Regions from separate parts of the Microbacterium terrae genome, predicted to be linked through region 2. Evidence: predicted binding sites of a transcription regulator. Region 2 holds the regulator's gene; the other holds the start of a gene.

Region 1 (14,396 bases), 2.6 Mb from region 2:
GCGAGTTCTTCGACAAGTACATCGACCAGGAGTGGGTGCCGGCGACCGCCAAGGTCGCGGAGATGTTCGCGGGTCACCACATCCCCACGCAGGACGACTGGCGCGCGCTGAAGGCCTCGATCCAGCAGCACGGCATCTACAACCAGAACCTGCAGGCGGTGCCGCCGACCGGCTCGATCTCGTACATCAACAACTCCACGTCGTCGATCCACCCGATCGCGGCGAAGATCGAGATCCGCAAGGAAGGCAAGCTCGGCCGCGTCTACTACCCGGCGGCGTTCATGACGAACGAGAACCTGGAGTACTACCAGGACGCCTACGAGATCGGCTACGAGAAGGTCATCGACACGTACGCCGCGGCGACGCAGCACGTCGACCAGGGCCTGTCGCTGACGCTGTTCTTCAAGGACACCGCCACCACGCGTGACATCAACAAGGCGCAGATCTACGCGTGGCGCAAGGGCATCAAGACGATCTACTACATCCGCCTCCGCCAGATGGCGCTCGAGGGCACCGACATGAGCGAGTGCGTCTCGTGCACGCTCTGATCACGGGCCGTTGAGCGGGCGCAGCGAGAAGAAACGCGAAGAGAGAAGACGATGAGCGAGAAGCTCCAGCTCCTGGACCACGTTCAGGCCATCAACTGGAACCGCATCCAGGACGACAAGGACCTCGAGGTGTGGAACCGCCTCGTGAACAACTTCTGGCTGCCCGAGAAGGTGCCGCTGTCGAACGACATCCAGTCGTGGAACACGCTGACCCCCGAAGAGCAGACCCTCACGATGCGGGTGTTCACCGGGCTCACCCTGCTCGACACGATCCAGGGCACGGTGGGCGCGGTCTCACTGATCCCCGATGCGATCACCCCGCACGAGGAGGCCGTCTACACGAACATCGCGTTCATGGAGTCGGTGCACGCCAAGAGCTACTCGTCGATCTTCTCGACCCTGTGCTCGACCAAGGAGATCGACGAGGCGTTCCGCTGGTCGATCGAGAACCCGAACCTTCAGAAGAAGGCTCAGATCGTCATGGAGTACTACCGCGGCGACGAGCCCCTCAAGCGCAAGGTCGCCTCGACCCTGCTCGAGAGCTTCCTGTTCTACTCGGGCTTCTACCTGCCGATGCACTGGTCTTCGCGCGCCAAGCTCACGAACACCGCCGACCTCATCCGCCTCATCATCCGTGACGAGGCAGTGCACGGGTACTACATCGGGTACAAGTTCCAGAAGGGACTCGAGAAGGTCTCCGAGGCCGAGCGCAACGACATCAAGGACTACACCTTCTCGCTGCTGTACGAGCTCTACGACAACGAGGTGCAGTACACGCAGGACCTCTACGACAGCGTCGGTCTCACCGAAGACGTCAAGAAGTTCTTGCACTACAACGCCAACAAAGCGCTGATGAACCTCGGCTACGAGGCGATGTTCCCCGCGACGGTCACCGACGTGAACCCCGCGATCCTCTCGGCGCTCTCGCCGAACGCCGACGAGAACCACGACTTCTTCTCGGGCTCGGGTTCGTCGTACGTCATCGGCAAGGCCGAGGCCACCGAGGACGAGGACTGGGACTTCTGACCACCCAGATCTGACTCCGACCCGAAACGGCTGGTGAGAGGCCCGGATTCGCAGGATTCTGCGGAATCGGGCCTCTCTTGTGCCTTCTCTCGGGAGACAGAGGAGGACAGCAGCTGCCGCAGAGTGCGCGCTCGGTTTCGACGCCGACCCGTGTTCAGGATGTGGCCGCGCGCAGCAGCCATCGTCGCTCGAGGTCGTTTCGAGTGAGCTGGGCTGCGAGGGCGTACGAGTCCAGCGCTTGTGCGCGTCGACCGGCGCGCGCAAGGAGGTGCGCTCGCACGGCGGCGACCTGCACTGCCGGGCCGCCGGTGACCAATCGTCACGTTGTGGAGGCGAAGTCGGCGTCGGTCCACACCCGAGCCACGCGCATCCCCCCGCTCACCGCCGCTTCGGGGAATCGCGCGGCGATCTCGGCGGCGCGTGCCTCGTCGGCGACGTCGACGAGGTAGTAGCCGGAGACGACCTCGGTGATCTCGGGCAGCGGAGCATCGGTGACGACCGTGCCGTCGGCCGCGCGCATGACGAGTTTCTGAGCGTCGGTGTCCAGTGCTTTCGAGTCGACGAGCTCGCCCGTGGACTCGAGGTCCGCTTCGACGTCCCAGTAGATCTGGAATGCGGCCGAACGCTCGGCATCGGTCATCTCGGCGAACAGCTCGATGACGGCCGGGCTGTTGTGGATAAGGATGAGGTACTTCATCTTCGCTCCTGTTCCGGCCGCTGAGCACGGCCTTCTCAGTGTGTCGGAGACGGGGCGAGGATTTCGACACGCCAGGCGAATCGGGTGGGTGCCTGTGCTGTTCCCGGGCTGCCGGGCCGAATCGGCGGAGGAGCTGCATGTTCCTCGGCGGGGAGAGCGGTTGCCGTGATTCACACCAACCTGTCAGCCTGGCGCCGGTTCCGGGCGGTGTCGGGTCTGCGAATCGTTTCGGAAATCTGCCGCTTCGGTTTGAATCCGCGCGGATGATTACGTACCCTGGGTAATGACCGGTCGGCCATGTGTCCCCAGCGCATGTGCGGCGGTGCCCCCCAGCACCGAGTCTGTCCCCAACAGACGACTCCGCTTCAGCCCACCGGGTTCGGGTCCCCCCGGGCGCTTCAGCTCTATCTGAGGCGGCCGGGGGGACCCTCTTCGTGCACACGGCACGGGAGGTTGAGTTTCCCCAGACCCCAGTTGTCTTCCGCGGGTTATGCGAGTCGATGCCCCCACGGCACCTGGTGAATCGCACACCGGGGGGTTGAGCCCGCGGTCGATGCTTAAGACCTTACCGTGTCCACCGTTTGGGGGACAACATCGGTGGGAAATGTTTCTTCGGCGCGTCGCCGTGCTGGCGTCGATCGGCGGTGTCTGAGAGCGTAGGGGGATGCTCGAGACGCTCAGAACGCTGTCCCGCTGGCTGCTCGCGGCGGGGATGATCTTCGCCGGCATCAGTCACCTGTTCTGGGCGCGGCGCGAGTTCCAGAACCAGGTTCCGGATGCCGTCTCCGAGATCCTCGACAAGGACGCGGTCGTGGTCGCCTCCGGTGCGGTCGAGGTCATGCTCGGCGCCTCGCTCGTCGTTCTGCCGGGGTCGCGCCGAACGATCGGGGCGATCCTGGCGGCCTTCTTCGTCGCCGTCTTTCCCGGGAACATCGAGCAGTGGCTGCGCCGTCGAGACGGCTTCGGGCTCGACACCGACCGCAAGCGTCTCGTGCGACTGGTGTTCCAGCCGGTTCTCGTCGCATGGGCGCTGTGGTCGACGCGCCGGTGAGGTGACGACGCCCGCCGGCTGACGATCGCGGCGACGCCCGCGGGTGTCAGCGTCGGGTGGAGACGGTCACCGTGAACTTCGCATCGCGGGCGACCTGGCGCGTCGGTCCGACGATGCGCTCCAGCGCGCCACGGTACTGCAGCGGGGAGTTCCACACGGCCCACAGCTCGCCTCCCGGCCGGAGCACGCGCGCAGCCTCGGCGAACATGCGCGGGGCGATGCCCTCGTGCACGGCCGCGCCGCTGTGGAACGGCGGGTTGAGGGTGATGAAGGATGCGCTCGCGTCGGCGCGTGCGGCCAGCATGTCGTCGCGCGCCACGGTCATGCGGTCGGCGACGCCGTTCGCCGCGGCAGTCGCGCGCGCGGACGCCACGCCTGCCGCCGACTGGTCGCAGGCGTAGACGCGGAGGCTCGGATGCCGCAGCGCCAGCGTGGCCGCGATGACGCCGGTGCCGCACGCGAGGTCGATCGCCTCATCGGCGTCCTGGTGGTCGTCGACCAGGGCGGGGACCTGCTCGGGCAGGTGCGCGAGGAGCAGCCGTGTGCCGATGTCGATGCCCGCACCGGCGAACGCGCCGCCGAACGCGCACACGACGAGGTCGCCGACGTCGGCTCTCGCCGGTGTCGGGTCGCCGCCGTCGCGCGGGCCGCGGGCGACGAGCACGCGTGACTTCTGGCGGGCGTGGGTGACGTCGACGCGATCGAACCGCTCGCGCAGCACATCGTTCATGGTCACCGTCATGTGCTTGATGCGGCCGCCGGCGAACACGACGACATCCGGGTGCGCGTGCGCGGCGAGGAGGCCGGCGATGTCCCGGAGGGCGTCGAGTGAGCGGGGGAGTCGGAGCAGCACGACCCGCGCTCCGGCGACGAGCGAGCGGTCGAGGGGATGCGACGTGAAGGCGCCGCGGTCGAAGCCGAGGTCGGCCGCGTTGGCGATGAGCGCCTGCTCGCCGGTGAGTGGATCCTGATGCACGCGCACGAGCGCGGCGCCGTCCGCCGCGGCGCCGAGGGTCAGCGCGCCGTAGGCGTCGCCGATGACGACGACCGTGCCGGGGACGGCATCCGCGCGTGCGCCCGCCGACTCGTCGAGGATCAGGCGATCGGCGGCATCGGCGGCGACCAGGCCCGGCGCCTCGACGTCGGGTCGGCGTCGCAGGGCGTCGAGCGAGAAGTCCACCGCTCCACGCTAGCCCGGCGCCGGCCGGCGCGTCGCCGGAACGTAGGGTGGAGGCATCCCCACCCGAAGGAGACCGGTGTTCCGCACGCCCCTGAACCTCTTCCGCACGCTGGCGATCGCGGAGGCGATCTCGTGGACCCTCCTCATCGGAGGGTTGATCCTGCGGGCGACCGCGGACCTCGCGATCGCAGTGACGATCGGCGGCGGCATCCACGGATTCGTCTTCCTGGCCTACGGCGCGACGGCGATCCTCGTGGCGAAGAATCAGCGGTGGGGTGCGCTGCCGACGGTCGTCGCCATCGGCAGCGCCATCGTGCCCTACGCGACCATCCCCACCGAGCTGTGGATCCACCGCTCGGGTCGCCTCGCGGGCGACTGGCGGCTGACGGCCACCGACGATCCCCGCGACGCCGCCTGGCACGACCGACTGATGCGCTGGTTCCTCCAGCGTCCGTGGGTGCTGGCAGTCCTCATCGCGGTCGCCGTCGTCGGACTGTACGTCGCCCTGCTCGTCGTCGGCCCGCCCGGCGGACGCGACTGACCAGTCAGCCCGGCGGCCGCGCCTGACCGGCCGCCTCGTCAGGCGTTCGACCGGTCGGGGAGCTGCTGCAGCGTCCACCTGTTGCCGTCGGGGTCGGCGAAGCTGACGAACCGACCCCACGCCTGCTCGTCGACGCCGTCGGCCTCGACTCCGAGCCCGCGCAGGTGGGCGAGGGCCTCATCGGCGTCGGGCACGACGACCTGGATGGTGTTCTGCCGCCCGGGCTCGAGGTCGATGCCGAGACCCGTTCCCAGCGCGATGGAGCAGGCGGAACCCGGCGGCGTCAGCTGCACGAAGCGCAGCCCGTCGAACGGGGTCTGGTCGTGGTCGGGGTTGAAGCCGATCTTCACGTAGAAGTCCTTCGCGCGGTCGACGTCGGTGACCGGCACGAAGATGAGCTCGATCTTCCAGTCCATGTCTCTGCCTCCTGGGCGGGCCGCTCGGCCCTCGCCGCCGACGTTACGCCGCACCCCGGACGTCCGCTGTCCGCGAACGGGACGGGGGAATACCGATCACCCACAGTCGTTGAACTTGACACGGATGCACTCAACTTGGTGACGAGGCATCCCTCGATGTTCAGGAGAACGAATGCCCGAAGACTTCACCCCCCAGCCCGGCGCCGACGACAGCGGGAGCGCCTTCGACGACTTCCTCGCACGGTACCTGGCGGGGGAGCGTGCGCGCGAGCAGCGCTCGATCGACCTCAGCAGATTCCTCGGCGCCCGCACGCAGGAGATCCTGCAGCGCGCCGGACGGTTCGCGCTCGAGCGCGGCCAGCACGAACTCGACGCGCTGCACGTACTGCGCGTGCTCGTCGGCGAGTCGCCCGCGACGGATGCGGTGACTCGCATCGGCGCCGACCCCGCCGCGATCGCCCGCGCCGCCGAGGAGCGCCTCCCGGCCGCGTCCGCGCCGGCGAGCGTCGATGCCGCCGTCATCACGCAGTCCGTGCAGCGGGCGCTGTTCCACGCATTCCAGGTGGCGCGCTCATCGGGTTCGACCTACGTCGACCCCGAGCACCTCTTCTTCGCCCTCGTCCTCGCGCAGGACACCCCCGCGGGCCAGGTGCTCGCGAACGCCGGGGTCACCGCCGAGGCGCTCACGCAGGGCGCCCGCGAGACCGTGACTCCGGCCGGCGTGCAGGCCCAGGAGACGGATGCCGCGGCATCCGACACCCCCCTGCTCGACCAGTACGGCACCGACCTCACCGCGCGTGCCGAGAGCGGCGGACTCGATCCCGTGATCGGCCGTGCCGACGAGATCGAGCAGACGATCGAGATCCTCAGCCGCCGCACCAAGAACAACCCGGTGCTCGTCGGCGAGGCGGGCGTCGGCAAGACCGCCATCGTCGAGGGGCTCGCGCAGGCGATCGTCGACGGAGACGTTCCGGAGCAGCTCCTCGGCAAGCGGGTCGTCGCGCTCGACCTGCCGGCGATGCTCGCCGGCACCCGGTACCGCGGCGACTTCGAGGAGCGCCTGACCAAGACGATGGACGAGATCGCCGCCCAGGCCGGTCGCATCATCGCGTTCATCGACGAGGTGCACACCGTCGTCGGCGCCGGAGGCGGGGGCGAGGGCTCCATGGACGCGGGCAACATCCTCAAGCCGCGACTCGCTCGCGGTGAGCTGCACCTCGTCGGTGCGACCACGCTCAAGGAGTACCGCCTCATCGAGAAGGATCCTGCGCTCGAGCGGCGCTTCCAGCCGGTACGCGTGGGCGAGCCCTCCGTGGAGGACGCGATCCGCATCCTGCACGGCCTCAAGCCCGCCTACGAGGAGCACCACGGCATCGTCTACACCGACGCCGCGCTGCGCTCCGCCGTGGAGCTCAGTGACCGGTACCTGAGCGACCGGGTGCTGCCCGACAAGGCGATCGACCTCATCGACCAGGCCGGCGCCCGCCTGCGGCTGCGTCTCGGCGTGAGCGTCGACGCGGCCGGCCTGGTCGCCGAGCTCGCGACCCTCGAGGCGGAGAAGAACGCCGCGGTGTCGGGCGAGCACTACGAGGAGGCGTCGCGCATCCGCGACCGCATCGCCGACGTGCAGGCCCGCCTCGAGCGGGCCACGACGTCGGGGGCGGCCGCGCGCGGCGAGGCCATCGTCGACGAGCCCGAGATCGCCGCCGTGATCAGCCGGGCCACCGGCATCCCGGTCAACCGCCTCACCGAGACCGAGCGCGAGCGGCTCGCCGTGCTCGAGGACGAGCTGCACGATCGCGTGATCGGGCAGGACGACGCGGTGACCGCGGTGGCGAAGGCGGTGCGGCGTGGCCGGACCGGCATGGGCGATCCGCGGCGTCCGGTCGGCTCGTTCCTGTTCCTCGGCCCGACCGGTGTCGGCAAGACGGAGCTGGCGAAGGCTCTCGCGGCATCTCTGTTCGACGACGAGGGCGCGGTCATCCGCTTCGACATGAGCGAGTTCGGCGAGCGGCACACGGTGTCGCGCCTCGTCGGTGCCCCTCCCGGATACGTCGGCTACGACGAGGCGGGTCAGCTCACCGAGCGCGTGCGGCGCAACCCCTACTCGATCGTGCTGTTCGACGAGATCGAGAAGGCGCACCCCGACGTTTTCAACCTGCTGCTGCAGGTGCTCGACGACGGCCGCCTCACCGACGGTCAGGGTCGCACGGTCGACTTCCGCAACACCGTGGTCATCATGACCTCGAACCTCGGCTCGGAGTTCCTCGCGTCGCGCGGCGGCGGCATCGGCTTCCTGGCCGACGGCGGCGGCGCGACCGGCTTCGGATCCGAGAAGGACCTGCGGGACCGGGTGTTCGGCAAGCTCCGCGAGGCGATGCGGCCCGAGTTCCTCAACCGCATCGACGAGATCGTGCTCTTCCGCAAGCTCGAGAAGCCGCAGCTGCGTCAGATCGTGCGGCTGCTGCTCACGGCGACCGAGGCCCGCCTCGACCGTCGTGAGGTCGCCCTCGTGGTGACCGATGCCGCGGTGGACTGGATCGCCGAGCACGGCTACGAGCCGGAGTACGGCGCCCGGCCGCTGCGTCGTCTCATCCAGCGCGAGGTCGACGACCGCATCGCCGACCTGTTCGTCACCGGTGCGATCGCCGACGGCGGTGCAGTGACGGTGGATGCCGGGGCGGCGGGCATCGCGGTCGCTCCGGGCGTGCCGTTCACGGTCGCCGCCTGAGCACACGCCACCAGGCGCGACACGCCGTCTCGGGAGACCGGGGCGGCGTGTCGGCGTCTGCGGTCGGGATGCCCCGCCCGAATCAGCCGGCGGCGAGGAGCCGCGTGACCTCGCCGGCGGCGTCGTAGAACTCGGCGAGGTCGACGCGTGACGCCGGCAGCAGCACGACGTCGTCGACGCCGGCCGCGAAGTACCGGCGAGCGCCTGCTGCGACGTGCGCGGGTTCGCCCCAGATCGCGCGCTCCAGGGGATCGGGCTTCTCACTGAGGTCGGCGCTCACGCGGGCCTCGGCGTCGGCACCGAACGCGGCCACGACGTACGCGACGATGTCGTGTCGCCCGCCGCGCCCGGCATCGCTGCGCGCGCCGCGCACCGACGCGGTGAACCCTGCGACCTCGTCGGGCGTGTATCCGCTGTTGAGCACCGTGCCGTCAGCGACCTCGCCGCTGAGCGCGAGGGTCTTCGGCCCTTCGGCCGCGGCATAGACGGCGGGGGCCGATGCCGGTGGCCACACGAGCTGCACACCGTCGAGCGTGACGTACCGGCCGCTCGTCGAGACCTCATCTCCGGAGAGGAGCGCGCGGACGGCGGGCACGTACTCGCGCATGAGCGTGAGCGGCGAGGCGGCGCGGGCGCCGATCTGCCCCATCCACGGCAGCACCCCGTGGCCGAGCCCGGGCAGCAGCCGGCCGGGGAACAGCTGCTCGATCGTCGCGATCTCCATCGCGGTCGCCGCTGCATTGCGCATCGGGAGCGGGGCGATGCCGATGCCGATGCGCAGCCGCTCCGTCCACGCGAGGGCGGCTGAAGCGGCCGCGAACGCCGAGTGGCGGAAGCAGTCCTCCCAGATCCACAGCTCGTCGACGCCCGATCGCTCGGCGGCGGCGACGGCATCCGGGAACTCGTCGAGGTCGTGCGTGTACGGGTTGAAGATCGCTCCGATGCGGGCCATGGCGCCACTCTGCCACGGCCTGCCGACACCCGACACGGGTTCGGGGCGGCGTCGCCACGGCCCGTGCGGGCGCGATGCGCGCGTCCTTGTGCACAGGCGCCGATCGTCGCGCCGGGCATTGGTTAGAGTGACGGGATGCATGGGGCTGTGGCGTGATCGGAGGATCGCGCTTCGCGCTCGCCCGCGCACGCGCCGCCCGTGCGCCCCTCGTCACCCTCGCGGTCGTCGCGGCCCTCGCCACGGCCCTCATCGCCGGGGTGGCCGTGCTCGTGGCGAGTGTCGATGCGGGCGAGGTGCGCACCGCTCTCGCCGGGGCGACCGGCGATCGCGGCCGCGTCGTCGTCACGGTCGATGCGGATGCCTCGCCCGAGGACGTCGCCGCCGCCATCGACGCGGAACTCGCCGCGCGCGGAGCCGGCGGTGCGCTCGTCGCGTCCATCGACGGCGGCACGGTGGTGCTCAGCCCCGATCTCGGCCGCATCGACGGCTCGCACGCGGTCGCACTGGTGGAGGCGCTCCCCGAGCTGCGCGACGCCGTCGACGAGCGCGCCGGCACCCGGGTGCAGGTCGCCGGGGGTCTGCGCGACACCCTCGTGACGATCTCGGCCGGGGTCCAGGCGCGCTCCGGCCCGACCGCGGTCGCCGTGGCGATGCTCGGCCTGATCTCGGCCGTCGTCGTGGGCGCCGTCGCCCTCGAGGCCGTCCGCGCGCGGGAGACCGAGACGCGCCTGCTCCGGGCGCGCGGCGTACGTCGCCGCCAGCTCTTCGCGCTCGCCGGTGTCGAGGCTGTCGTCGTCGCGGGCCTCGGCGCCGCGCTCGGCGGCGGCGTTACCGCGGTGCTCGCCCGGGTGCTCGGCGGCGTCCAGCTGCCGCTCCTGAGCGGCGTCGCCGCGCTGGCAGTGGCCGCCACAGCGTTCCTTGCGGCCGGTGTCGCCACCGTGCGCGGTGCCGATCGCGCCGCGTCGCGCGGACGAGCCGTCGCCGACATCGGCGTCGTCGTCGTGCTCGCAGTGGTGACCGGCCTCGCGCTGTGGCGCTTCTCGCAGGACGGCACTCCGGTGGTCGCGCGCGCCGGGGGAACCAGCATCCTCGACCCTCTCGTCGCGATCGCCCCGGCACTCGGCCTCGCGCTCGCCGCCGTGATCGGGGTCGCACTTGCCACCCCGATCGCCCGCGTCGTCGCCGCGTCGCTCGCGCCGACCCGCGGCGTCGCGCCGGTGACACCGCTGAGGCTCGCAGCGCGTCGACCCGGGCGTCACGCGCTCCCGGTCGCGGTCGTCGCCTTCGCGGTCGGCGCCGTCACCGTCGCGGTCGCCTACCAGGGCACGATGGCCGCCCTCGGGGACGCGCCGGAGGCGCTGCGCGTCGGCGCCGACGTCCGCGCGATGTCGATCCCCGACGACGTCGAGGCGGCGGCGGTCGCGGCGGCCGGCGATCCGGACGCGTCGATGCTCGTGCGGCCGATGTCGGCGAAGTCGTCGGACGGACGCGTCCCGGTGCTCGCCGTCGACGCCGCCGGACTCGGCGACGTGATGAGCGACGCCGGTGGCAGCATCGATCCGTGGGCGCTCGGCGAACTGCTCACTCCGCCCCCGCTCGGCGTGCCGGTCGGCGGATCGAGCCTCACCATCACGATCACCGCTATGCCGAACGACGGGATCGAGTTCGAGGGGGAGGCCTCCGAGGAGCCCGACCCTGCGGCAGTCGTCGTCGCGACGCTGGTCTCGGCCGACGGCGCGGTGCAGCGCGTCGAGTCGTCGAACACCGACGTATCGATCCGCGAGGACGGCGATGTCGTCTTCACCGAGGTCGACATCCGCGAGGTGTCGACCGAGACGTTCGACCTCGGCCCTGGGGACTGGGCGCTCGCAGCCGTCGACGCCCGGATGCATGACTCGATATGGACGTACGGCTCGGTGCGCGTCGACATCGCCGGCGCCGAACCGATCGACATGAGCGGCTTCAGCGCCGCGTTCGGCACCCCAGGCACCGTGTTCGCCGACCTGACCTCGCTGGTGTTCACGCCCGAAGTCGGAGAGAACACCACGCCGTCGACCCACGCGGTCGCCCCGGGGGTCGCGTCCAGCGTCCCGATCGTCGTCACCTCCGACGTCGCCGATGCGCTCAGCCTCGACGTCGGTGACAGCACCGCGTTCGACGTGTCTTCGCCCGACGTCTCCCTCGAGGCGGAGGTCGTGGGAGTCGTGCCCGTGCTGCCGGGCACGCCGTCGGGACGAGGCATCCTGTTCGACCGGACGACCGTCGGTGTGGTCACCGGCGTCGGCATCCCGGCGAACCAGGCCTGGCTGAGCACCGGAGACCCCGGTGCGACGGCAGCGGCCGTGGCCGACGAGTTCCCCGACGTCGTCGTGGCCGTGGCCGATCCCCGTGCAGCGCAGAGCGCAGCCGGCACGGTGCTCGCGTTCGCCCTCGCGGCGCTCGGCGCGACGGCCCTGGCGATCGTCGTGCTCTTCCTGCGGCGCACGCGTTCGCGGGCGGATGCCCGTGAGCTGGCGCTCCTGGCGGTGCTCGGCCTCGGGCGGCGGCGCGCGGCACGCACCCGGGCCGCGGAGGACCTGTTCGCGGTCGCGCTGGGTGTGCTCGCCGGCGTCGCAGCGGGGCTCGCCACGGCGTGGCTCGTCGTCCCGACCCTGGTGCGGGCGGCCTACGGCACCGTTCCCGAGTCGTACCCGGTGCCGCTCGCGATGCCGTGGGTGCTGCTCGGCGCATCCGTCGTCGTCGCCGCCCTCGTGTTCGCCGCGATCATCGCCTCTGTGCGCGCTCCGGCGCACCTCGCCGCGCTGCTGAGGGAGGACGAATGACGCCATCTCCCGGCCTGTTCGCGCTGACCCGGCGTCGCTTCGCCACGCCCCGCAGCGCCGCGATCGTGATCGTCGTGCTCACCGCGTTCGCCGCCTTCGTCATCGCCGCTGCTCCGCGGGCGCTCGTCGGCGTGGTGCGCGCAGAGGTGTCGCACCAGATCTCGGGCATGGCGGCATCGAGCCGCGACCTCACCGGAGACTTCCTCGGCCTGCCGATGCTCGGCGATGCGGGGGCGGGCGACGACATCGTGGGCGAGTGGGATGCCGGGGGCGCCCTGGCGTTCGGTGACCTGGGCGCGGGACTCGCCGCCGTGCGCGACGACTTCGACCCCGCCCTGCGCGAGCTCACCGGCACCGCCGAGTTCGCGGTGTACGGCGAGCCCTTCCTCGTGGTGCCCGAGGAACAGCCCGCCGACGACCCGTTCAGCGTCGTGCAGCTGCTCAGCGAGCCCGACGCGACCGCGCACGTCGAGGTCGTGGAGGGCCAGTGGCCGCGCGACTGGTCGGTCGATGAGGACGTGCTCGAGATCGCTTTGAGCGCGGATGCCGCGCAGACGATGGGCTGGCCTGTGGGTCAGGAGCGCGGCGTCCCGGCGCCGGGCAGCTCGCCCACCGACGGCGTGTGGGACGAGGACTTCCCGGTGCTACGGCTCGCGGCGGTCGTCGAGGCGATCGACCCCGACGACGATCGCTGGACGCACCTGCCGACGGCGTTGACGGCGACCGTCTTCGACGACGGCAACAGCCGCCCGCGGGCGACCGCCGCGGCCTGGGTGTCGCCCCTGTCGCGGTTGGCGCTCGACATGATCGACTCGCCGCGCATGGTGGTCTGGTATCCCGTCGACGGAGCCGGCGCGCAGCGGGAGGACCCGGCGGAGCTGCTCGCGGCGCTGCGGGCGGCGACGTCGAGCTCGGTCGCCGTCGAAGCGAGCGGTGAGACCCGGGTGCGGTTCGCGAGCGAGGTGCAGGACGTGCTCGCGACGGCGCTGTCGCGTGCGAACTCGGCGAGCTCGATCCTCGCTGTCGCCGCTGTCGGGCCGCTCGCCGTCAGCGTCGCCCTCGTCGTGCTCGCCGCGACCCTCGTGATCCGTCGTCGTCGCACCGACCTCGCACTGATGTCTGCGCGCGGCGCCCCGCTCGCACGCCTGCGCGGTCTCCTCCTCGCCGAGGGCCTCATCCTGGGTGTGCCCGCGGCGGCTCTCGCGACCGCGGCCGGAGTGGCACTCACGCCGAACGACGCGGGGCCGCTGCCGACCCTTCTCGCCGTCCTGGTCGGCGTCGTGCCGGCAGTCGCCCTCGCGATGACCCTGCGTCCGGCGCTCCTCGAGCGGGGCCGCAGCGACCTCGACTCGCCCGTGCGTTCGCGCGCGGCGCGCATCCTCGGCGTCATCGTGGTGATCGTCGCAGCAGCCGCCGTCGCGCAGCTGCTCGTGCGCGGCATCGGCCGGGGAACCGAGTCGATCGACCCCCTGGTCGTCGTGGCGCCGCTGCTCGCGACCGTCGCCGTCGCGCTCGTCGTGGTGCGTCTGCATCCGCTCCCCATCGCCGCGGCGCTGCGCGTCTCGCGACGGGGCCGGGGAGTCGTCGGGCTGGTGGGCGCCGCGCGCAACCTGCGCGATTCGGCTGCCGGCACCACCGCCGTTCTCGCCATGCTCGTCGCCGTGGCTGTCGCGGTGTTCTCGTCGGTCGTGCTGGCCACGGTCGACCGGGGTGCGGTCGTCGCCGCCCAGCGCGACGTCGGCGCCGACATCCGTCTGTCTGGTCCGTACTTCGATCCCGACACGATCGAGCGGATGCGCGGGACCGACGGGGTCTCCGACGCTGTCGGCATCCTCGCGGGGGACTACCTCGGTGTCCAGGGGCCGGACGGCTCCGCGAGCGTGCAGATCATGGTCACCGAGGCCGATCGCCTCGCCGACATCCAGCGCGGCATGGTCGGCGCATTCCCGGTCGGCGCGATCACACCGGAGTCCGACCCGATCGAGGTGGTGATGTCGACCGAGCTCGGCGCCGACGTCGGCACCGAGGGCGTCACGCTCGCCGGCACCCCGGTCGAGGTGACGGCGACGCTCGACCGGCTGCTCGGCATCTCGACGTCGACCAGCATCATCGTGATGGACGAGGTCGACTACACCGCGCTCACCACGCGCGGGTTCTTCCCGCGTTCGGTCTACGTCGACATCGACGCGGACGCCGACCCGCAGGTCGTGGCAGCGTCGCTCGACGAGGTCGTCGGCGCCCCGCACTCCACAGCGCTCCTCGAGGAGTCGACGGCCGAGATCCAGGCGTCTCCGGCGGTCACCGCCCTGCGCTTCGTGCTGTTCGCGGCGCTCGTGATCGCGGTCGGCCTGTCGGTGGTCGCGCTGCTGCTCGTGGCCGGCGTCTCGCAGGAGTCGCGCTCGCGCGCCGTCGCACTGCTGCGCACGCTCGGC
Region 2 (14,396 bases):
TCTCGAACGACGACAGCACCGACACGTCGGTGCAGGGTTCGCTTCCGGCGGTCGCGGCAGGCTCGTCGTCGGCGAACTCGATGAGCTCCACCGCATCGGGGGTCTCGGCGTCGGCGGGCGATTCCGAGACGAGCGCGTCGTCGGCGAGGGCCGAGACCACGAGCGTGCCGACGGTGCCGATCGCGCCCACGAGAACGATGATCGCGAGGGTGCTGGTCCACATCACGACGATGCGCCGACGGCGACGTCGTCGCCGGCGTCGCTCCTCGATCGCGCTCGACTGCTGGATCATGCGGGCGGGCCTTCCGGGTATCCGCGTACGCGTGAGAATCCGGCGCGGCGGAGCCGCCGGACTCCCGGTACGAAGCGGGTGTCAGGTGGGGGGAACCTGATGCCGGACGGGCCCGGCGATCCTGAGCCTAATGCGCGCGGGCGCGCGGCCGCGACCCCTATCGGCTCCGACCAGGGATTCCCGGTGTTCTCGAAGCTCGGAGCGGGTTCGGCGTCACGGGCCGGCGGTGTTCAGCATCCCGATGATCACGGCTGTCCACCAGGCGAGCTGCGACAAGCCGGCGCTCCACACGCACCAGACCTGCACGTGGCGCGGCAGCCGCGAGAACCGCGCGTCGCCCGGCAGGCGCCGCAGTTCGAAGGTCAGCTTGGTGAGCGCGATGCCGTTCATCGCGGCCACGAGCACCGCGCCCATCTTGAGGGCGGTGAGCGGCACGCCCAGATCGGGCTCCAGGAACGCGCCGGTGCCGAAGAGGCCCACGATCCCGAGCCAGGCGAGCGGGGTGACCGAGTGCTCCGTGCGGAGGAAGTCGCCGAGGCTGCGCGATCCGCGCGCCCACAGCATCCCCTTCGCCTCGAGAAGCACGGCGGCGCCGAGACCCACGATCACCGCGGCGAGATGCCCGAACAGGGCGACGTAGTGGAGCCACCCGGGCGGCACGATCTGCGAACCCATCCACATCGACAGGAGCCACGCGATGCTCACTGCCCAGTAGGCGACGGCGCGCCGATGCCGGGTGACGCGGCGGCGCTCGATGAGGGGGGATGTCACGGGTGCGGGCCTTCTGCGGGGGTTTCGGGCGTCGAGTGGTGCACCCCCCGCCAGAAGGCTATCCGATGACCGGTGCGCCCCCGCGCCCGGCCCGAGGGCTCACTCCCGGCGGTGGGCGGGAAGCTTCACCATGAGCAGCAGAACCAGGCCGACGGCGAGCACGATGACGATGCCGAGGATGCCGAAGTGCGTGGCGCCGAACCAGCCGATGAACAGCGACCACAGCAGCGGCGAGAGGAAGCTCATCACGCGTCCGGTGGTCGCGTACAGACCGAAGATCTCGCCCTGCATCTCGGCGGGGGCGAGGCGTGCGAGGAGCGAACGGCTCGACGCCTGGGCGGGCCCGACCGCGGCCGACAGCACGATGCCCCCGATCCAGAAGATCGTCTTGCCCTCCTCGCGGAAGGCGAACACGAACAGGGCGCTCACGATGAGGATGCCGAGGGCCCAGACGATCACGTTGCGGGCGCCGAACCGGTCGTCGAGGCGTCCGGCGATGATGGTCGAGACGCCCGCGACGAGGTTCAGCGCGATTCCGAAGACGATCACCTCGGTCGGCGAGAATCCGAACGAGACGGCGGCGAGCACGCCTCCGAACGCGAAGACGCCGGCGAGACCGTCGCGGTAGACGGCGCTCGCGATGAGGAACCAGGCGGTCGGCCGATCGTTCCGGAAGAGCGCGGCGACGTCCTTGACGAGCACGACGTAGCCCTCGAAGAAGCCGACCTTCGGCCGGTCGAGGTGCGGCGGCGCCTCGGGCACGTTCAGCACGAAGGGGATGGCAAACACGACAGTCCACACCGCGGCGCCGAGGGCGATCAGCCGGTACGCCAGGCCGCCCGATACGTCGAGGCCGAACCACTCGACGGCGTTGAGCGCCACGACCACGACGAGTGCGAGGATGCCGCCGATGTAGCCGAGGCCCCAGCCGAGGCCGCTCACCCGGCCGACGGTCTTCGGGGTCGACACCTGCCAGAGCATCGCGTTGTAGTTGACGCCTGCGATCTCGGAGGCGACCGAGCCGAGGGCGACGACGATGGCACCGAACCAGAAGTACATCGGCTCGGCGTAGACGAAGAACAGGGCGAACTGCAGGAGGGCGAGCGCCGCGGTGCCGCCGATCACCCAGCGCTTCTTCGTGCCCGCGGCGTCGGCGCGCTGGCCGAGCACGGGGGCGAGGAGGAGCACCAGGATGCCTGCGGCGAACGTCACCCACCCGTACCACTCGGTGAGGTCGGACAGCCCGCCGCAGTACTCCGTCGCGGCGTCCGCTGCGCGGGAGCAGACCATCTCGCCGTCGGCGTTCTGCGCGGCGATCGCCGGCGGGAGGAAGCTGTCGGAGACGAGGTACAGCGACACGAAGACGAACGTGAGGATGACCGAGTTGAACGGCTGGGTCGCCCAGTCCCAGAGCGCCCACGAGACGACCTGTCTGCGCGTGGGCGCGGGAGCGTGATCGGCATCGGTCGCGGGGACGGGCTGATCGGGTGACGCCATGCTCGCCATGCTGGATCCCTTCGGTGAACGGCCGGTGTCGGCATCCGTTCGGCGACGCTTCGTCGCGACGCCTCGTCAGGCTACTGCCTGATCGTCGCGCGCAGACGCAGAACTCATTCGGGGCGGGTGATTGGCGTCGTCCCGGCTTCTGCGACTCTGCACGCATGACCGAGCCGTCCGCGCCCGATGCGAGCGACGCGCCCTTCAACGGGCGCCTCGCGATCCTCCTCGCCATGGCGATGTTCGTCCTCGTCGTCGACACGTCGATCATGAACGTGTCGATCTCGGCGGTGGTGCACGACCTCGGCACGACGGCGAGCGGAGTACAGGGCGCGATCGCGCTGGAGGCGCTGGTGTCGGCGGCGTTCATCCTCATCGGCGGCAAGGCGGGCGACCTCATCGGCCGCAAGCTCGCCTACATCCTGGGCCTGTGCGGCTACGCGGTCGGCGCGATCGCGATGACGCTCTCGCAGGGGCTGACGTCGGTGATCGTCTTCTGGGCTGTCATCGGCGGCATCGGCGCATCCCTCCTCCTCCCGTCGATGCAGTCGCTCATCCACGGCAACTTCGCCGGCGCCCACCAGAAGCGCGTCTATGCCCTCGTCGGCGCCTCGGCCGCGATCGCCGCCGCGGTCGGGCCGCTCCTCGGCGGATTCATCACGACATTCCTGTCCTGGCGCATCGGGTTCCTCCTCGAGGCGGTGATCATCGGGGTGGTGCTGCTGGGCATCGGCCTGGTGAAGGATGTGCCGTACACGGGCGACCGGTCGATCGACCTCGTCGGCGCGCTGTTCTCGGTCGTGGGCATGGGCGGCGTCGTGCTCGGCATCCTCATCTGGCAGGAGGGCGGCGGCTACGTCGGCCTGGTGATCGGAATCGGCGCGGCGGCGCTCGCCGCGCTGGCCGTCTGGCTGCGCTCGCGGAAGCGTCGCGGGAAGCCGGTGCTGCTGGATCCTGCACTGTTCGCGTCGCGGCGGTTCCGCGCCGGGGTGAGCGGTCAGCTCCTGCAGCAGATCGCCCTCGGCGGCACCATGATCGTGCTGCCTCTGTACCTGCAGATGGTGCTCGAGTACAACGCGCTGTGGGCGGGCATCTCGATCGCGCCGCTGTCGCTGTCGATGTTCGCGGTCGCCGTGCTCGCCGGTCGCCGGGCGAAGGGCCGGCCGGCGAACCTCATCCTGGCGGGGTTCATCGCGACGACCCTCGGACTGGTCGTGCTCGTGCCGATCGTGCCGCTCGCCGATTCGGGCTGGTGGCTGACGATCCCGCTCATCGTCTCGGGGTCGGGACTGGGGCTGCTCGTCTCGCAGCTCAACAACTACACGCTGTCTCCGATCTCCGACGAGCGGGTGAGCGAAGCCGCGGGCGTCAACTCGGCGGCGGGATCGTTCGGGCTCTCGTTCGGGCTCGCCTTCGCCGGGGCGATCATGCTCGCGACGCTGGCGCTGTCGTTCACCTCTCTCGCGGCATCCAGCACCGTGCTCGACGCCGAGCAGCAGGTTCAGGTGTCGACGGCACTGGAGGAGGACGCGCAGCTGATGTCGAACACGCTCCTCGACGAGATGCTCGCCGACGAGCCGGAGGACGTCGCCGACGAGGTCGTGCGCATCAACACCGAGGCCCGGCCGATCGCCCTGCAGGTCGCGCTGCTGATCCCGATCCTCGCCGGTGTGCTCGGCATCCTGAACGGGTTGCGGATGCGGCGCCTGCCCGACACGAAGCCGAACGCCGCGGCCGAGGGCATGCTGCTCGGCTGACGCCGGCCCTCAGCGATGGTCAGCGCGGGGTGTAGGTCGACCGCGCGTCGATCAGCCCGAGCTCCTGGGCGCGGGCGATCGCCTCGTCGCGCGAGGTGGCGCCCAGCTTGCGATACACGTGGGCCAGATGGGTCTTCACGGTGTTGAGCGAGACGAAGCAGCGGGCTGCGAGCTCGCTGTTGGACAGGCGGCTCGGCAGATAGGCCAGGAGCTCCAGCTCCCGACGCGTCAGGCTCACCTCGATGGCCGCGGTCTCGCGCGAGCCCGCCGCGGGCGAGGTCGACAGCACCGTGCGCGCGAACTCGCCCTGCGCGCCCGACAGGCGGGCGACGAGATCCATGACTACGGCGCCGGCGAAGTGGAACGGCTGCACGAGTCCCTCCGGTTCGGCCATCGCCAGTGCCGAGCGCAGTCGTGCCGCGCCGGCGGCCCGGTCGTCCGCAGCGTGGGCGATCCACGCGCGGGCGATCTGCCGGAGGACGGCTGCCGTGGGAGTCTCGTCAGCATCGCCGGGGACGGCGGTGAGGCGCCTCTCGGCGGATGCGGTCTCGCCGCGCTGGAGCAGCGAGGCGACCTCCTCGAAGACGAGGGCGTCCCAGGGCGCATCCCGGGCGGTCGAGATCAGGGCCGGGTGCCCGCTCTCGCGCTGCCGGCGATAGCCGATGGCGCGCATGCCCGCGCGGGCGATCGGCGGGGGCGCTCCGTCGGGGGGGCGCGCGGCGAGGGTCATCCCCTCCGGCTCGATCATCCGTGCCAGCACGTGCGCGACCCACACGAGCTGGTGGCGGGCGTTGGCCTGTGCGCGCACGTGGCCTTCGTGCAGCGCCAGTGCGCCCAGATCCGGCGTGCCGCGCTGCAGCGCGGTGGCCGCGCGGGCGAGATAGGCGTCCGACACCGCCGCATGTCCGAGCAGGCCCAGGTCGCTTGCGACCATCAGCGCCTCGTCCGAGGCCTCGACCGCCTCCGTCAGGTTGCCGGCCCAGGCGGCGGTGAGCGCCAAGGATCCGAGCGCATGGATGCGGTAGAAGCCGTACGCCGCGGCGTCGAGGTCGAGTGCGGCGCTCAGCACCGAACGCGATCGCGTCAGGTCGCCGGCGAAGAAGTGCGCCCTGCCTTCCGCCAGCCGGGCGAGCAGGATGAGGAGCGAGCGGGAGCCGAAATGCGCCGCCGTCTCGGCGTGCCACTCGGCGGTCGCCTCGAGGAGTGAGCCGGCGAGGCGGCTCTGCGCGAGGTAGACCTCGGGGTGGGGCAGGAACTGCACGCAGGAGGCGAGCTGCACCTGGGCGACGGCGCGGAGTTCGGGCGGGAGCTGTGGCGAGTCGAGGAGCGACCGCAGCAGATCCTCGGCCAGTGCCGCACGACCGGACATGCGCTCGGCGATCGCATACAGCAGGTCGACCTCGATCCGCGCTCGCCGTGTCGCCGCGGGTACACGCGACAGCCACCGGGCGACGGTGTGCGACTCGCCGCGCTCGTAGAGCTCCCTGCTGCGCGGGAGGATCTCGTCGATGGCCGCGTTCCACTGGCTCGCCGAGATGAGGCAGTCGATCGCGGCGTCCGACTCGTCATGCGCCTTGTGCCACGCCGCTGCGGCGCGTGCCAAGCGCCCCTCGTCGAGCTCGTGCGAGGCGCGCAGCCGCAGCAGCAGGACGCTTCGGAAGAGGTGATGGAAGCGGAAGCGGCCGAGACCCCCCGGCACGGCGATCACGAACATCGAATCGCGGACCAGATCGCTCAGGAAGCGGTCTCCGGCGTCGATGCCGGTCACGTCCTCGATCAGCCCGGGGCTGAGCTCCTCGGCGACGGCGAGCCGGATGAGCACCGAACGCCGTCGCGGCTCCAGACCGTCGAGCATCTCCTCGGCGAGGTAGTCGACGGCGAGGTGCTCCTCGTCGACCGGCGCGCTCGCCGGGTCGCGCAAGGCGAGCGCGCACAATTGCACCCCCGCCGCCCACCCCTCGGTCTGCTCCTGGATCCGAGCGATGTGCGCGGGATCGGGCGCCTCGCGCGTGATGCGCGCGAGCACCTTCGCCGTCGTCTCCGCGTCGAACGCCAGGTCGCCCTGCCGGATCTCGAGGATGCCGTGGTGCAGGCGGTGGCGGTTCGCGTTCATCCGCAGATCGACGCGGGAGGAGAAGACGAAATGCGTGTTGCCCGGAAGCAGGTCGGCGAGGTTCCACAGGTCGGACACCAGCACCGCATCGGTCACGCGATGCAGGTCGTCGAAGATGATCACAGTACGGCCATCGGCCTGCGCGAAGTGTGTCGCCAGCGCCTCCATCGCCGATTCGCCGAGCCCGCGCTGGCTGGGGGTGAGGACCAGCGAGGGCGTGCCTGCGTGCTCCGTCGCGCCGATCGCACGCAGGAACCTCCGCAGGAACCGCGCCGGGTCCTCGTCGGCGCTGCTCATGTCGAGCCAGATCACACGCGTCGCGCGGAGCCCTGCCGCCCACTGCGAGAGGAGCACGCTCTTGCCCGAGCCCGCGGGGGCCACGACGAGGGTCAGCGGAGCTGTGAGGGCATGATCGAGGCGCGCGCACAGATCGCGCCGCTCGACGGCGTGCGGAGGGTGTGTCGGTGCGAACTCCATCGTGACCGCCTCCCGCCCGATGCCGGATCTGGCGGAATCATCCCACAGGTGTGACGTGGAGGCGACCGCCACACCCGAGCATTCGTGCACGGAGTCTTCACGCACCGAGGGGGGTGATCCGCATCGGCGCACCACACGTCGTGGAAGTGCTCGTCCGCGGGCGCGCGGGCCCCTCTCTCGTGGCGGCGCTCGAGGGGTTCGCCGTGACGACGGAACCCGGAGGCGACACCAGGGTCACCGGCTCGGTCACCGACCAGTCGATGCTCCTCGGACTGCTCCAGCTGTTCAGCGATCTCGGACACGAGGTCATATCGGTGAACCCCGTCGACGACGGGCCGACGAAGGAGAAATGACGATGACCCTGTGGGATTGGCTTCTGTGGTTCTTCTGGATCTACATCTTCATCGCATACCTGATGATCCTGTTCCAGATCTTCGGCGACATCTTCCGCGATCACGACCTCAACGGATGGCTGAAGGCGCTGTGGATCATCTTCCTGATCGTCGCCCCCTTCTTGGGAGCGCTGATCTACCTCGTCGTCCGTGGACGGAGCATGGGCGAACGCTCGATGGCCAAGATGCGCTCGATGCAGGCGGACCAGGATGCCTACATCAGGGCGACGGCCGGCAGCGGCGCGTCCGCGGCGGATGAGATCGCCAAGGCCCGCGACCTCCTCCAGTCGGGCGCGATCAGCCAGGCGGACTACGACCGCCTCAAGGCGAAGGCGCTCGGGTAGCACGAGCCGCCGGCGCACCGCGGCATCCTGCTTCGACAGCTCCGACCACGTACTGGTCGGAGCTGTCGGCGTGCGCGGCCCAGCGGATACGCTCGCGGGCACAGGACGATCGGGAGCATATGGATCACGACCAGCAACCGGAGCACGACGAGGATCGCGCCGAGCGGCTGGCGCCCGGTGACCCGCGGGGGCGTCACGAACGTCGCCGAGCGCGCATCGCCGAGGCGGGCGGCGAAGACGGCCTGGTCGCGTACTTCAAGGAGCGCGTCTACGCCACCTTCACCGGACTCGCGATCGTGCTCGTCGTCGCCGGCAAGCATCCTGAGCCGCAGCACGCCTTCCTCGCGCTCGTCTTCGGCGTGTTGGGCATCGTGGTGGCGGGCTTCGTCTCGGAGATCGTCGGGCACCTCGTGGTGCACGGAGGCTTCTCATCGCGGGCAGAGCTGATCGTGCCGCTGCGGGTGGCCTCGGCCGCTCTCGGCACCGTCGTCCTGCCGGCGGCGCTCGTCGGAGCCGCGTGGCTCGGCTGGATCGAGATCGATGCGGCTTTGCGGATCGCCTCGTGGATCTACATCGGCACGCTCGTCGTCATCGGCCTGCTGGTCGTGCGGGGTGCACGGCTGCGGTGGTGGCAGACGCTCCTGGCGCTGGGCCTGCTCGTGGCCCTCGCCCTGCTCGTGCTGCTGCTGCAGACCCTCGCGAAATCGGTGTGAACGGTCTCGAATTCGAAAGTTGAGCCTGCTCGTATCAAGTTCATTTGACTTGCTCGGCCGACGGGTCTAACCTTGAGCCATCGCGACTCAATCTCGCGAGCCAACGTCAATTGCACATTCCACACGGAGGAGAAACACATGGCACGTGCAGTCGGAATCGACCTCGGTACGACCAACTCGGTCGTCAGCGTCCTCGAGGGCGGCGAGCCCAAGGTCATCGCCAACGCCGAGGGCTTCCGCACGACCCCCTCGGTCGTCGCTTTCACGAAGGACGGCGAGGTGCTCGTCGGTGAGACCGCCAAGCGCCAGGCCGTCACGAACGTCGACCGCACCGTCGCGTCGGTCAAGCGCCACGTCGGCACGACGTGGGGCTTCGACGTCGACGGCAAGAAGTGGACGCCGCAGGAGATCTCGGCCCGCATTCTCCAGAAGCTCAAGCGCGACGCGGAACAGTACCTCGGCGACACGGTGACGGATGCCGTCATCACCGTCCCGGCGTACTTCAACGACGCCGAGCGTCAGGCCACCAAGGAGGCCGGCGAGATCGCGGGCCTCAACGTGCTCCGCATCATCAACGAGCCCACCGCCGCGGCACTCGCGTACGGCCTCGACAAGGGCAAGGAAGATGAGCTCATCCTCGTCTTCGACCTCGGTGGCGGTACGTTCGACGTCTCGCTCCTCGAGGTGGGCAAGGACGACGACTTCTCGACCATCCAGGTGCGCTCGACCGCCGGTGACAACCGCCTCGGCGGCGACGACTGGGACCAGCGCCTCGTCGACCACCTGATCAAGCAGTTCAAGGACACCACCGGCGTCGACGTCTCGGGCGACAAGATCGCGCTGCAGCGACTCAAGGAGGCCGCGGAGCAGGCGAAGAAGGAGCTGTCGAGCTCGACGAGCACCAGCATCAACCTGCCGTACCTCTCGCTCACCGATTCGGGCCCCGTGTCGCTGTCCGAGACCATCACGCGCGCCAAGTTCGAGGACCTCACCAAGGACCTGCTCGACCGCACCAAGAAGCCGTTCGAGGACGTCATCCGCGAAGCCGGCATCAAGGTCGGCGACATCGACCACGTCGTGCTCGTCGGCGGCTCGACCCGCATGCCCGCCGTCTCCGACCTCGTGCAGCGCGAAGCCGGCAAGGAGCCCAACAAGGGCGTCAACCCCGATGAGGTCGTCGCCGTCGGCGCGGCCCTCCAGGCCGGCGTCCTCAAGGGCGAGCGCAAGGATGTCCTGCTCATCGACGTGACCCCCCTGAGCCTCGGCATCGAGACCAAGGGCGGCATCATGACGAAGCTCATCGAGCGCAACACGGCCATCCCCACCAAGCGCAGCGAGACCTTCACCACCGCTGACGACAACCAGCCGTCGGTGGCCATCCAGGTGTTCCAGGGCGAGCGCGACTTCACCCGCGACAACAAGCCGCTGGGCACGTTCGAGCTCACCGGCATCGCGCCGGCGCCTCGCGGCATCCCGCAGGTCGAGGTCACCTTCGACATCGACGCGAACGGCATCGTCCACGTCTCGGCGAAGGACAAGGGCACCGGCAAGGAGCAGTCGATGACGATCACCGGCGGCTCGTCGCTGCCGAAGGAAGACATCGAGCGCATGGTGCGCGAGGCCGAGGAGCACGCCGCCGAAGACAAGAAGCGCCGCGAGTCGGCCGAGGTGCGCAACCAGGCCGAGACGCTCTCGTACTCGATCGAGAAGCTCATCAAGGAGAACGACGACAAGCTGCCCGAAGACGTGAAGACCGAGGTTCAGGCCGACGTCGACGCTCTGAAGACGGCGCTCGCGGGCGAGGACGACGACGCCGTGAAGGCGGCGTTCGACAAGCTCAACGCGTCGCAGGGCAAGCTCGGCGAGGCGATCTACTCGGCCGGTCAGGCGGAGCAGTCGACGGATGCCGCGGGCGAGCAGCCCGCCGGCGACGCCGGTGAGAGCGCCTCGGACGAAGACGTCGTCGACGCCGAGGTCATCGACGACGAGGACGAGAAGAAGTAACCATGGCCGACAAGGACTTCGAAGAGCCGCAGGGCGACGAGGTCCGGCCTGAGGGTGAGGGGTCGGAGGAGCAGTCCTCCGGCCCCGCCCCGCAGGGCGGAGAGCCGGCCGAGGGCGACGAGCTCACGGTCGACGACATCCTCGGCGCCGAGCAGAACGCCGATGCCGCGGCCGAAGACGCCGTGCTCGCCGACCTCGAGTCGGCCCTGCTGACCGACCTCAAGCGCCTGCAGGCGGAGTACGCCAACTACCGGCGTCGCACCGAGGAGCAGCGCGAGGTCGAAATCGAGCGCGCCAAGGGCGCCGTCGCCAAGGGCCTGCTGCCCGTGCTCGACGACCTCGATCGTGCCGAGAAGCACGGCGACCTCGAAGAGGGGACGCCCTTCGCCGCGATCGCCGAGAAGCTGCGCGGTGTGGCCGAGCGCATGGGTCTGGTCACCTACGGCGCGCCCGGCGAGGTCTTCGACCCGCAGCAGCACGAGGCGATCTTCCAGGCGCCGACCCCCGGTGCGACCGAGAGCACGATCCTCGAGGTCGTCGAGATCGGCTACCGCCTCGGGTCGGTGGAACTGCGCCCGGCGAAGGTGGTCGTCGCCGTTCCGGCCGAGTAGGCCGAGGAGGCACAGATGGCCAGTCAGGACTGGTTCGACAAGGACTTCTACGCCGTCCTCGGGGTGTCGAAAGACGTCAGCGAGGCCGATCTCAAAAAGACCTACCGCAAGCTCGCACGCACGTACCACCCCGACTCCAAGCCGGGCGACGCCGCTGCCGAGGCGAAGTTCAAAGAGGTCAGCGAGGCGTACTCGGTGCTCTCCGACGCCGAGCAGCGCAAGGAGTACGACCAGATCCGTGCGATGGGCTCAGGCGCCCGCTTCACCGCGGGCGGCCAGGGCGAGGGCGGCTTCGAGGACGTGTTCTCGATGTTCAACCAGGGCCGTGGCGGCGGTGGCAGCCGCTACCAGACGCAGGACTTCGAGGACATCTTCTCGATGTTCAACCAGCAGGGCGCGGGCTTCGGCTCGGGCCGGTTCGGTCAGTCCACCGGCGGTTACCGCGGGTCGGGCGCACCCACCCGCGGGGCCGACGTCACCGCCCGCACCACGCTCGACTTCGTGACCGCCGCCCGCGGCGAGACCATCTCGCTCCAGGGCGAGGACGGCAAGCAGTTCAAGGTCAAGATCCCCGCCGGCGTGGCCGACGGGCAGAAGATCCGCCTGCGCGGCCGGGGTCGCCCGTCGCCCGACGGCGGCACGGCGGGAGACATCGTGGTGCAGGTGACCGTGAGGCAGCATCCGGTGTTCACTCGTGACGGGCTCAGTTTGCGCGTCACCGTGCCGGTCTCGTTCACCGAGGCGGCGCTCGGCGCCACGATCGAGGTGCCGACCCTCGGCGGCGACCCGGTGAAGCTCCGCGTCGCGCCGGGCACGCCCTCCGGGCGCGTCCTGCGCGTCAAGGGTCGCGGAATCGAGACGGCGAAGGGAACCGGCGACCTCCTCGCCGAGGTGCAGGTGGCCGTGCCGTCTCACCTCGACGACGATGCCCGCGCCGCACTCGAGCGCTTCGCCGAGCTCGGACCGCGCGAGAATCCGCGCGCCGACCTGATGGCCCGCGCGCGGGGCTGACATGCCCCCGTGTTCGTCTCCGTCGAATCGACCACCGCGCACGCGGTGAGCGTCGATTCGACGGAGACGAAGGGAGAATGGGACCGGAGGTGAGAATGGCCGAACACCACGAGATCGACGAGGATGCTCCCATCTTCGCCATCGCCGCCGCCGCCGAGCTCTCGCGGATGCACCCCCAGACGCTGCGCCAATACGACCGGCTGGGCCTCGTCGTGCCTGCCCGCACGCAAGGCGGTTCGCGACGCTACTCGCTACGCCACGTCGCGCAGCTGCGCGAGGTCGCCCGCATGTCGGCCGAGGGCATGAGCCTGCCGGCGATCATGCGCATCCTCGAACTCGAGAACCGGGTGCGCGAGCTGCATGATCGGGTGGCCGACCTCGAGGAGCGGATGCGCACCGAGATCGAGCGTCGTCCGGGCGCCCGCGTATTCGCCGCAGGCTCCACCGGCTCGGTGGTGACGCTGCGCAGCGGAACGCGCGTGCGGCGAGCCACCGAGGTCGTCGTGTGGCGGCCGCGGCAACAGCTTCCCCCGACGACGACTGACGACGACTGACCGCGGCGGCAGAGTCCGGATCCGCGCTCTTAGCCTGGCTCGCGGCGGGCGCGCGCTTTCGCCGCGGCGATGGCGGCGTCAGTCGAGGTTTCGCTCGCGGTCACTCGGACCGGTGCCGCAGCGGTGATGCCCCGGCGCAAAGAGGCCTCCTCGCGGGCTCCTTCGGTCACGCCCGCGCGGTGCGTCGGACGACCAGCAGCGCGGCACCGGTGAGGATGGCCGCCAGCGCCCCGAGAGGGAGGATCGGCGACATGCCGCCGCCGCCGGTCGCCGGCAGCTCCTGCGCATCGGCGTAGTTGGTGAGGGTCAGCGTCGCGACCCCCTGATTGCGCACGGCATCGGCGGGGAGGACGACCCGCCCGTCAGACTCGGTCGGGAGCACCTCGCCGTCGACCGTCCACACCGGGGTTCCCCAGTCGACGCCGACGATGTCGGGCAGCCCGGCTTCGCGCAGCTCGATGATCGAGCCGACGGGGAACCATGGCGAGTACAGCGTGACGTTCGGTTCGACGGCGATTTGCGGCTGCGGCTCGTAGTCCCACCACCAGTCGACGGGGAACGCGGTGCCCGCCGGCAGCGCAGACGCCCCGTCGCCGTCCACGACCTTGGTTCCGGCCCACTGGGTGTACTCCTCGACGGAGTTGGTCACCTCGACCTGGGCCACCTCGCCCGAGCGGATCACGAGAGAGTCCGACGGCGACCATGTGGCGGCGCCCCAGGCGTAGCCCGGCGGCAGCGCATCGTCCGCGGGGGCGACCTCGGCGAGCGTGATCACGGTGCCGACGGGGAACTGGGTCGGCGCCCCGTCGTCGGTGGGACCGGCCGGTGTTCCGTCGGCCGGAAGCGCGAAGCTGCCGGTGCTCGTGCCGCCGAGAGGGTCGTGAGCGGTGTAATCGATGGTGAAGGTGTCGGTGAGCAGCTCATCGGGATCTATGCCGACGACGTCCTTCGTCACGAGAAAGGTGCCCGACTGTCGGCTCGCACCGTTGGTCAGGGTGGCGGTGACCACCGCCTGGTCGCCGTCGCCGATGACGAGGCTGTCGGGCGCGAAAGTCTGCGTGTCCCAGACGACGCCGCGGACGCCCGGCGCGGTCAGTTCCTCGTACGTGATTACGGTGCCGTAAGGGAATGTCAGGGGTTCCCCGTCGGCGTCGACCGGACCGGTGGGCGTGCCATCGGCGGGGACGCGGATCACGCCGGTCCATTCGTCGCCGCCAGGGGTCGTCGCCGTCCACTGGACCGCGAAGCCGACCCCGGGAGGGATCTGCTCGCCCGTGATCTGCTCGAACTCCTTCGCGATCGTGAACGAGCCGTGCTTCAGGCTGTTGCGCACGACGATGCTCACCCGCCCTTCGCCCGCGATGGGCAGTTCGACGGATTCGCCGAACGGTGCCGAGTAGTCCTGGACCACGGTGCCCACGCGAACGCGGAAGATCGGGTCGTCCCACCCCGACACATCCACGGGCTGGCCGTCGAGCGTCGGCGGATTCTCGGTGATGACCATCGTCTCGGCGGCGGGGTCGAGTTCGATCTCGACAGGGTCTCCGATCGGGAGGGGGATGGTCGTCGGCGGTGCGTCTCCCGGCAGCAGCGAGTAGGTCACCGAGAATCCGTAGCCGGCCATGTCCGGGTCGTCGCCGACCTTCACGATCGAGGCGGTCGAGCGCGGAGCGACAGGCTGCAGGGTGTTCGTCACGGTGGCGGCCACGGTCGTTCCCGCCTCGGTGATCTCGAAAACGCTGCCCGGCGACCATGTCACATCGCCCCACTCATACCCCGGCACCGCGGGCAGCGACGACAGCACCTCGTCGACGAAGACGATCGAGCCGACAGGCAGGTCCACGCCGACGGGGACGGGGG

Evidence for each region. Region 2 encodes HspR, which represses chaperone genes until heat shock. Its sites were predicted from a motif close to AAGTTGAGTCNNNNNGACTCAACTT; they were not measured.
Region 1: the regulator HspR is predicted to act here: its motif matches at 5,572-5,596, upstream of JOD63_RS03920 (ATP-dependent Clp protease ATP-binding subunit).

The regions. Positions count from the first base shown of each region.
Region 1 covers NZ_JAFDSS010000001.1:840,559-854,954, forward strand. Annotated here, with positions in the region: gene nrdE (class 1b ribonucleoside-diphosphate reductase subunit alpha) at 1-548, shown strand, start outside; gene nrdF (class 1b ribonucleoside-diphosphate reductase subunit beta) at 600-1,574, shown strand; gene JOD63_RS03895 (YciI family protein) at 1,894-2,271, opposite strand; gene JOD63_RS03900 (DoxX family protein) at 2,936-3,322, shown strand; gene JOD63_RS03905 (class I SAM-dependent methyltransferase) at 3,369-4,502, opposite strand; gene JOD63_RS03910 (DUF3817 domain-containing protein) at 4,579-5,043, shown strand; gene JOD63_RS03915 (VOC family protein) at 5,082-5,459, opposite strand; gene JOD63_RS03920 (ATP-dependent Clp protease ATP-binding subunit) at 5,632-8,190, shown strand; gene JOD63_RS03925 (LLM class flavin-dependent oxidoreductase) at 8,273-9,142, opposite strand; gene JOD63_RS03930 (FtsX-like permease family protein) at 9,295-11,964, shown strand; gene JOD63_RS03935 (FtsX-like permease family protein) at 11,961-14,396, shown strand, end outside.
Region 2 covers NZ_JAFDSS010000001.1:3,446,441-3,460,836, forward strand. Annotated here, with positions in the region: gene JOD63_RS15715 (vWA domain-containing protein) at 1-292, opposite strand, end outside; gene JOD63_RS15720 (hypothetical protein) at 506-1,063, opposite strand; gene JOD63_RS15725 (MFS transporter) at 1,163-2,560, opposite strand; gene JOD63_RS15730 (MFS transporter) at 2,725-4,317, shown strand; gene JOD63_RS15735 (LuxR C-terminal-related transcriptional regulator) at 4,337-6,907, opposite strand; gene JOD63_RS15740 (hypothetical protein) at 7,111-7,260, shown strand; gene JOD63_RS15745 (SHOCT domain-containing protein) at 7,263-7,643, shown strand; gene JOD63_RS15750 (hypothetical protein) at 7,763-8,356, shown strand; gene dnaK (molecular chaperone DnaK) at 8,495-10,360, shown strand; gene JOD63_RS15760 (nucleotide exchange factor GrpE) at 10,363-10,971, shown strand; gene JOD63_RS15765 (DnaJ C-terminal domain-containing protein) at 10,987-11,982, shown strand; gene JOD63_RS15770 (heat shock protein transcriptional repressor HspR) at 12,078-12,536, shown strand; gene JOD63_RS15775 (DUF5979 domain-containing protein) at 12,703-14,396, opposite strand, start outside.